Pedobacter ginsengisoli: one gene and its partner. The protein of the gene in region 2 interacts with the protein of the main gene of each other region in a pairwise test. Links are inferred from orthologs where the notes say so. Each region holds a gene or a part of one and is shown on either strand. Other genes may lie near its edges.

Evidence for each region. Proteins that work in one complex are often made in the same cells at the same time.
Region 1: the proteins of ligA (region 2) and leuS interact in binary tests that used the Escherichia coli proteins (3 or more experiments, as listed by UniProt). The link is inferred for Pedobacter ginsengisoli from one-to-one orthologs.

The regions. Positions count from the first base shown.
Region 1 is NZ_CP024091.1:3,605,345-3,610,657, forward strand. What follows is about bases 640-4,031. They hold leuS (leucine--tRNA ligase), read right to left. Parts: upstream 3,639-4,031; coding sequence 840-3,638; downstream 640-839. Other genes in these bases: CPT03_RS14820 (Lrp/AsnC family transcriptional regulator), read left to right, coding at 640-792; CPT03_RS14830 (chloride channel protein), read right to left, coding at 3,702-4,031. Outside these bases: CPT03_RS14815 (RNA polymerase sigma factor RpoD/SigA), read right to left, coding at 1-73; more of CPT03_RS14820, read left to right, coding at 313-639; more of CPT03_RS14830, read right to left, coding at 4,032-4,964; CPT03_RS14835 (cell division protein FtsX), read left to right, coding at 5,226-5,313.
Region 2 is NZ_CP024091.1:3,141,350-3,145,700, reverse strand. What follows is about bases 1-2,982. They hold ligA (NAD-dependent DNA ligase LigA), read right to left. Parts: upstream 2,507-2,982; coding sequence 494-2,506; downstream 1-493. Other genes in these bases: CPT03_RS12985 (hypothetical protein), read right to left, coding at 2,569-2,982; dapA (4-hydroxy-tetrahydrodipicolinate synthase), read right to left, coding at 1-483. Also shown: more of CPT03_RS12985, read right to left, coding at 2,983-3,255; tyrS (tyrosine--tRNA ligase), read left to right, coding at 3,360-4,351. UniProt on the Escherichia coli protein: DNA ligase that catalyzes the formation of phosphodiester linkages between 5'-phosphoryl and 3'-hydroxyl groups in double-stranded DNA using NAD as a coenzyme and as the energy source for the reaction.

The DNA of each region.
Region 1 (5,313 bases), 460 kb from region 2 along the record:
TATCATTCAGATATCTCCTAAGGGAATCATGGTCGCGTTTAGTAAAGGATTTTTCTATCTTGATTTCTCTCATGCTTAGCACATTGTAACCTGCGGTTGCAAGGCCTAAAGTTCATAAGTTGATTTGTTAATACCTCGGACATCGGCTATATCCGGAAATTATTCATAACCCGCCCTTATGGTCAGAATTAAATTTTGCACTTAAAAAAAACTGCCAGTACTCCCCAAATTTTGTTGCCTTCCATTTGTTAATCTGCATCTAATGTCCTTTATTTGCATCACACCAAAACGTATAAAAGTGCTCGTGGTTATATGAATACAAGCATATTAGATCAAACGGATCTCGAAATTCTTCGCTTATTGCAAAAAGATGCAAGGCTTACCAATAAAGAATTAGCCCTTAAATTGCATAAGGGCAGCAGTACTATGTTTGAACGCGTAAGTCGTCTTAAAGACTTGGGCTACATTACAGGGAGTGTAACACTTATTGACCGCAATAAATTTGATGAACTTTGGATATCCTTTACTCAGGTTCAACTAAACGACCACAGTGGCGAAGCACTTATCGCATTTCAAAACGAAGTAATTCGTTTCTCAGAAGTATTGGAATGCTACCATACTACAGGAGCTTTTGATTTCCTTTTAAAAATTGTGGTGAGTGATATGGCAGGCTACAATAGGCTAATTGTAGAGAAGTTGGCAAAACTTAAAAATGTAGGATCATTACAGAGCTGCTTTGTAGTTAATGAGGCCAAAAGAGAATTGGCCTACCCACTAAAAGACAGAACATAAAAAAGGTCCGGCTTAATAGCCGAACCTGCATGTATCTTTATTTCAATTTAGATTACAATATTTACAATTCGTCCTTTTACAACAATTACCTTTTTAGGTGCTTTACCTTCAAGGTATTTCTGAACATGTTCATCGGCCAAAACAGTTTCTTCAATCTCTTTAGGCTCTAAAGCAAGGCTAAGGTTCATATTTAACCGCGTTTTACCATTAACCGAGATCGGATAGCTAAACTCATCCTCAACCATATAAGCAGGGTTAAATTCAGGATATTTGGCATAAGATAAACTTCCTTCCTCATGACCTAATAAAGCCCACAACTCCTCGCAAATATGTGGTGCGTAAGAAGCAAGTACAACAACCAGATCTTCAAGCACCTGGCGGTTTTTACATTTTAAATCAGTAAGTTCATTAACCGCAATCATAAAACTCGATACAGAAGTATTGAACGAGAAACGGTCAATATCGTCCTGAACCTTTTTAATAATCTTATGCAAAGCTTTCAATTCAGCCTTTGTAGGTACAGAATCGCTAACATTAAACTGCCATGCTTCATTATGGAATAAACGCCAGAATTTGCGTAAAAACTTAAACACGCCCTCTATACCGTTAGTATTCCATGGCTTACTTTGCTCAAGCGGACCAAGGAACATTTCGTACATCCTCAACGTGTCAGCTCCGTAATTCTCAATCAGATCATCAGGATTTACCACATTGAATTTAGACTTAGACATTTTCTCTACCTCTACTCCGCAGATGTACTTTCCATTTTCCAGAATAAACTCTGCTTCGGCAAACTCCGGTCTGAACTTTTTAAACTTCTCAATATTCAGAATTTCGTTTTCTACAATGTTTACATCCACATGCAAGGCAGAGGTTTTGTAATCCTTTCTCAAACCGTACGAAACCAAAGTATTTGTACCACGGCCTTCCTCATCAACCACGCGATATACAAAGTTACTTCTACCCTGTATCATCCCCTGGTTAATCAGTTTCTTAAAAGGTTCCTCTTCCTGTACATACCCTAAATCTTTTAAGAACTTATTCCAGAAACGGCTATACAACAGATGTCCTGTTGCGTGCTCAGCGCCACCAATGTATAAATCAACATCCTTCCAGTAAGCAATAGCTTCTTTAGATGCAAAGTCCGAATCATTTCTGGCATCCATATAACGATACCAATACCAGCTAGAGCCAGCCCAACCCGGCATAGTACTCAACTCATATTCGTACTGATCATCGTAACTCCAATCTTCAGCACGCCCCAAAGGCGGCTCACCAGTTTCAGTCGGCAGGTACTTATCAATCTCAGGAAGCATTAATGGCAATTCTTCTTCCTTAATTAAATATGGCAATCCATCTTTAAAGTAAACGGGAATAGGCTCACCCCAATAGCGCTGTCTGCCAAAAATTGCATCACGCATACGGTAATTCACCTTTGCTTTACCAACCTCTTTCTCTTCTAACCAGGCATTTAAAGTTCCAGTAGCCTCGGTATAATTCATACCATTTATAAAGCCCGAATTAATGTATTTACCCTCTTTAGTGGCATCAGCTTGATGTTCAATATCTTTTTGTGCATCAAGAATCTGTACAATAGGCAAATTAAAATGAGTAGCAAAAAGCCAGTCGCGCTGATCGCCACTAGGCACACCCATTACTGCACCGGTTCCATAACCTGCAAGTACATAATCAGCAATCCATAGCTGAATACGCTCTCCGCTTACCGGATTAATAACATAACTCCCCGTAAACGCGCCTGATACGGTTTTTGTATCGGCCATACGGTCCAGCTCCGATTTCTTTTTAGTTTTAGCTATATAAGCATTAATATCATCTAGTTGCTCTGATGTAGTTAACGCCGTAACAAGTTCATGCTCAGGCGCCAAAACCAAATAAGAAACACCAAAAATAGTGTCTACCCTTGTAGTAAAAACTTCAATATAATTGGCAATACCTTCCGGTGCATTTTCTATAGCAAATTTAACACTTGCCCCAACGCTTTTACCAATCCAGTTACGTTGCATTTCTTTAACCGGCTCTGGCCAGTCAATAGTATTTAAGCCTTGCAATAAGCGCTCTGCATATGCAGATATACGCATACTCCATTGCATCATTTTCTTTTGTTCAACCGGAAATCCGCCACGTTCCGAATACCCGTCCTTCACCTCATCATTAGCAAGCACAGTTCCCAATCCAGGGCACCAGTTTACGGTACTTTCTCTTAAGTAAGTGAGGCGATATTTTAATAATTCTTCCTGCTTCTCTTCGCTGGTCATGGTAGCCCAATCGCTAGGCAAAAAAGATTTAACCTCTTCATCACAAACCGCTTTTACATCAGCACTGCCCGAGGCATTAAATTTCTCAATTAAAGTTGTAATATCTTCAGCCCTGTCAGTTTCCAAGTTATACCAGGAATTAAACAATTGCATAAAGATCCATTGTGTCCATTTATAATATTCCGGATCGCTGGTACGTACCTCTTTACTCCAATCAAACGAGAAACCAATTTTATCCAATTGCTCTCTGTAGGTATTGATGTTAGTTTCGGTTGTTAAAGCCGGGTGCTGGCCGGTTTGTATAGCATACTGCTCAGCAGGCAAACCAAACGAATCGTATCCCATCGGGTGCAATACGTTAAATCCTTTTAATCTTTTATATCTTGAAAATATATCGGACGCAATATAACCAAGGGGATGTCCCACATGTAAACCAGCCCCAGATGGGTACGGGAACATATCCAGAACATAAAACTTAGGTTTTGTTGTATCTTTTTCTGCTTTAAACGTTTGATTTTGAGCCCAGAACTTTTGCCACTTCTGTTCTATTTCTTTAAATTGGTAATCCATTACTGCTAATTCCTTTATATCCCGCGAAAATAAAGAAATTAAGGAGCTTACAGAAAAGTTTGGCTAAGAAGTTTTTAATTGTCTTTTACGATGCACATCAGTAAGAGAAAATTTACCAAATAAAAAGTGCTTTGGAGATTTGTTTTCGGAGGCATTATAGATGCTGTGCGCACCCGAAATAAGATAAGCAGATACACAGGCTACAATAACATAAACTCCGCACGAAACCCCAAACAGTTCCATTGCCATTGCGCAACAAGCAACCGGAGTTTTTGCCGCACCGGCAAAAACGGCTACAAAACCCATCCCGGCCAATAACCCGACAGGCAAAGGCAGCCAAAATGAAAGTGCACTACCAAGTGTTGCCCCAATAAAAAAAAGAGGTGTAACCTCTCCACCTTTAAAGCCCGCACCAAGGGTAATTGCTGTCAAGAGTATTTTCAATGCAAAATCCTGAGGTTTTGAACTTTGTAAAAATGACTCGACTATTGTTGGTATTCCTAAACCTATATATTTATAGGTACCCAACAGCAAAACAATGGCTACGACCACTATACCACCTACAAAAGGGCGCATTGGAGCGTATTTAATTTTTTTAAATATTATGGACAGCTGGTGGGTCAATTTCACAAACACTATAGCAGCAATACTGAAAAACAGACCAGCAATTGCACTGTAAACAATCCCCCTAAAAGAAACCTGAGGCACAGAGATTATGCTATAATGGGTATGGCCAACTCCCCATAGCTCAGTAATATAAGCAGCCAAAAAAGCCGATGCTATTGCCGGCAAAATGGATTTGTATGGGATTTTGCCCAATAAGAGTACCTCGATACCAAAAATGGCACCTGCAATTGGTGTCCCAAAAACAGAAGCAAAACCAGCGCTTAAACCTGCAATAAGAAGAACTATCCGCTCTTGCTTACTTAAATGAAAAATTTTATGAAACTGATCAGCAGCGGCGGCCGACATCTGCAATGCAGTACCTTCCCTACCTGCCGAACCACCAAAGAAATGCGTAGCTACAGTACCTATAAGTACTAATGGAGCCATCCTGAATGGAATAATATCTTTAGGATTATGAATGGTATCAAAAACCAGGTTATTGCCTCGTTCGACACTTTTACCTAAATAATGGTAAACCAAACCAATAGCTAAGCCGCCCAATGGCAAAAAATACAGGATATAAGGGTGCCCGGTTCTAAAGTTTGTTGCCAGATCTAATGATGTTAAAAATAAGGCCGACATTGTGCCTGCTACGAAACTAAGTAAAATGATTATCAGCAACCATTTACCCAGTTTATAAATGAATTTTTTATCAATCATAACGCAAGCCAAATATAATACATTTTACGCCTCTTTTGTATCGATCCACAGTGAGTCCACGTTTTATTTAGAAAAATGTGGGCTTAACGTGGACCGGTTCTTACCTCAATGTGAACTTACTTAAATCAGTTTCTGTGCCAGGTGCTAACACTATTTAAACATAAATCCCGTTATAATTTCTTTATGATTTAAAGTATAAAGCCAGATTATTTAAATTAGTTGCTTATATTTTTTATTTTCGCAAAACATAAAGATAAATACATGGAAGAATTTGAAGTGAGCGATGCTTCTAAGAAGACAAAAACCATTTATATTTCTACAATCTTCAGTATTGCATTGGTTTTATTAA
Region 2 (4,351 bases):
AATAATGTTATTTAAATCAGTTGCAAGGCGGCAAGTTGTGTGAGCGCTAACATTGCTTCCTGTGCGGCCAGGTACATTGTATAACAAAATTGGCAATGAGCTAGACTCGCTAAGTGCTTTGTAGTGTTGGTAAATACCTTCCTGAGTTGGTTTATTGTAGTACGGGCTTGCAGATAAAATGGCACTGTAACCACTAACTTCAAAATCTTTTATATTTTGTGCAATAGCTCTGGTGTCGTTACCGCCAATTCCTGCAACAAGCGGTAAACGTCCATTATTTATTTCTGCTGTAAATTCCCAGATCTTCTTTTTTTCGTCCTTATTGAGTGTTGATGCTTCTCCTGTGGTACCCAATGATACCAGGTATTCTACCTTTCCTTCGATCAGGTAATTGATCAGGTTTTTTAACCCGTCAAAATCTACTGACCCATCTGCATTAAATGGTGTAACCAGTGCTACACCTGTTCCATGAAATTTGTTCATTGTTTAATTATTATTTCAACATCTCTAATAAATCACCCTCTGCAATCAGTGGTATATTTAATTTTTTCGCTTTATCCAGTTTAGACGGACCCATATTATCGCCGGCAAGCAGATAATTAAGTTTGGCCGAAATGCCACTTAATATTTTCCCACCATTGCTTTCTATAAGATCCTTTAGTTCTTCTCTGCTATAGTTCTCAAAAACGCCCGAAATTACAAATGTTTTTCCAGTTAACTTGTCACTTTGTAAAGCAATTTCATTTTCTATAGCTTCAAATTGAAGTCCGTAGGATTTTAAAAGCCCAATTTGATGTAAATGTTCCGGATTTCCAAAATATTCAATGATACTTTCTGCAATACGTTGTCCAATTTCATCTATAGCTGTTAGCTCTTCAAGGCTTGCGATTGATAGCTTGTCAATATTTTTAGTGCCGAAAGCTAATTTTTTGGCAACAGTTTCGCCTACATACCTGATGCCTAATCCGAACAAGACTTTTTCGAAAGGCATTTGCTTAGATTGCTCAATACCTTTAAGCATATTTTCAATGGAACGTTCTCCAAAGCGCTCTAAAGTTTTTAATTCTTCGGCCTTTTCGTGAAGAGTATACAGGTCGCTGATGTGTTTAACCAGCCCTTTCTGATAAAATGTTTCAATGGTTTCGTCTCCAAGACCATCAATATTCATAGCTTTCCTACCTATGAAATGTTGAATCTTGCCTACAATTTGCGGGGGACAAGCTTCATCATTAGGGCAGTAAAATGCCACTTCACCTTCTTTCCTGATCAGTTCCGATTGACATTCAGGACAAACTGTGGGGTAAATAATTTTAAGTGCCCCGGCTTTACGTTTATCCATGTTTACGTTAATTATTTTGGGGATTATCTCTCCGCCTTTTTCTACGAACACACTATCTCCCTCATACAAATCCAATCTTTCAATCTCATTTGCATTGTGCAGGGTGGCCCTCTTTACAGTAGTACCGGCAAGTTGCACCGGTTTTAAATTCGCTACAGGAGTAACAGCACCAGTGCGACCAACCTGGTAAGTTACCTTTTCCAATATGGTCTCTACTTCTTCCGCTTTGAATTTAAAGGAAATGGCCCAGCGAGGAGATTTAGCAGTAAAGCCCAGTTCCTGTTGCTGTGCATAGCTGTTCACTTTAATTACAATACCATCAATGTCATAAGATAATTTGAAACGTTCAGTTTCCCATTGTTTAATAAACACCAATACCTCATCTATACTACCAGCCAGTTTTGAATTGCCGCTCACATTAAATCCCCAACTTTTTAAAGTCTGTAAGCTTTCCCAGTGAGTTTTAAAATAATTCTTGTCGGTATTTAATGAATATAGAAAGCAATCAAGAGGGCGCCTGGCCACTTCTTTCGAGTCTTGCATTTTCACTGTCCCTGCGGCAAAATTCCTCGGGTTAGCATATTGGATTTCCCCAAGCTCTTCTCGCTCTTTATTTAAGCGTTCAAAGGCTGCACGGTGCATAAAAATTTCACCCCTGATCTCAAACAGAGGGGGCACTTCCTCATTTTTTAATTTATGGGGGATGTTGTTTATTGTTTTTACATTGGTGGTTACATCGTCACCTTTGGTGCCATCTCCGCGGGTAACGGCTCTTACAAGCCTGGTATCCTCATAAGTCAGGCTGATGGAAAGTCCATCAAATTTGAGTTCGCAAACATATTCAAAACTCTCGCCTATAGTTTTTCTTACCCGCTCATCAAAATCACGAAGATCCTGCTCATTATAGGTGTTTCCTAATGAGAGCATTGGCCATCTGTGTTTTACAGTCGTAAATGTTTTGGTTATTTCGCCTCCAACTTTTAGGGTAGGAGAGTCGGCGTCTGCAAATTCCGGATGTTCTTTTTCCAGTTTACTTAGTTCCTCAAGTTTTTTGTCGAACTCATAATCTGCAATGGTGGGCATTGCCAATACATAATAATTGTAACTGTGTTGATTAAGCTCCTTAACCAGCGCATCCATTTTATCTTTTATATCAAATAGTGACATGAAAGCGAAGATACAAATTAGCAACAGCAGCTAATTGAGATTTAGATGAAATATTTTTGATGTTAATGATTGCCTGAATTTAGATGGAGTTCAATGTTGTTAAAGATAGACATATAGTTCTCCTCCAGGTTTGTCTTGAAAATAGATAGTTTCTCTGTTAATAAGACAAGTTGTGGCTCCGTAAAAGGACTATCCCATAGGCGCATACAAATCCGGTTTAAGGCGTAGGATATGTTTTCGATTTTTTGATAGCTAAAAAGATATCTACTTGAAATAAAACTGTTCAGAAATTTAAAGAATATAGTGGTATCAGCTACGCCACTTTTTTTCAGAAAGGAATCTAATGCTTTTGTATCTGCCCCGCTTAGCTGCTCATAAAAAGTATTGATATTTACCGTACCGTGAATGGTTAGTAAATGATCAAGCACCAGCTCAAGACCAATATGGGCAAGAAAGAAGGGCTTAACAGGACTATTTTCTAATACCGGTAAAATGATTTGCTTTAAGGAAGTGGTGTTGGATTTGAAAAACTCTGATGAGTGGAAAACTGCGTCAACTGCAATATGTCGACCCCAGCCTTTAAGAATAGAATTTTCATTTGCAACAGATTCAAAAAGGTGTTTTTCTTTTAGCGGATATAAGTTGCTGTCTTTCTGTGCGTTCTTTACGAAATCTGGTAAAACCACTCCAATAACCATGTTTGGATCATGATTGTCTCTTTCAAAATAAAAATGCGACAAAAAGTTCATTGCCCTAAAAGTAGCTAATTTTGTTCAGTTTAACGGTTTTTGGAGCGTATTCAATTAAAAGGATAACATAGGTTTTCCTATATTTGCGGCAAAAGGATATAAGAATGACCAATTTCGTTGAAGAGCTACGCTGGAGAGGTATGTTGCAGGACATCATGCCGGGTACCGAAGAAAAATTGAATGAAGGAATGACCTCTGGTTATATAGGTTTTGACCCTACTGCCGATTCACTGCATGTAGGACATTTAACCCAGATCATGACGCTTATTCATTTTCAACGTGCAGGTCATAAGCCATATGCATTAGTAGGTGGAGCTACAGGCATGGTAGGTGATCCTTCTGGTAAATCTGACGAAAGAAATCTTCAGACTGAGGCTATGGTAGAGCATAACCTTGCCGGCATGAAAAAACAACTTTCTAAATTTTTGAAATTTGAAGAGGCTGGCAATGGGGCAGTGATGGTAAACAATAATGACTGGTTTAAGGATATGAACCTGTTTACTTTTATCAGAGATGTGGGTAAACACATTACTGTAAACTATATGATGGCAAAAGATAGTGTTAAAAGAAGACTGGAAGGCGATTCAGGACTTTCTTTTACAGAATTTTGCTACCAATTGATTCAGGGTTATGACTTTTATTACTTGTGGAAACACCACAATTGCCTGGTGCAAATGGGAGGTTCTGATCAATGGGGTAACATTGTTACCGGAACAGAACTCATCAGAAGAAAGGATGGAGGTACTGCTTTTGCGGTTACAACTAATCTGATCAAAAAAGCTGATGGCACTAAGTTCGGTAAAACTGAAAGTGGTGCAGTTTGGTTAGATCCGGCAAAAACGTCGCCTTATAAATTCTACCAGTTTTGGCTTAATGCGTCTGATGATGATACCAAAAAATGGATCAGGATTTTTACACTTAAATCAAAGGAAGAAATAGAAAGCCTTGAAGCTGAACATGACACTGCTCCGCATTTGCGTGTTCTTCAAAAAGCATTGGCAGGAGATATAACTATTAGAACCCATTCGGCTGAAGCATTGGAAACAGCAATAAAAACTTCTGAGTTTTTATTTGGTAATGGTTCTTTGGAATTCTT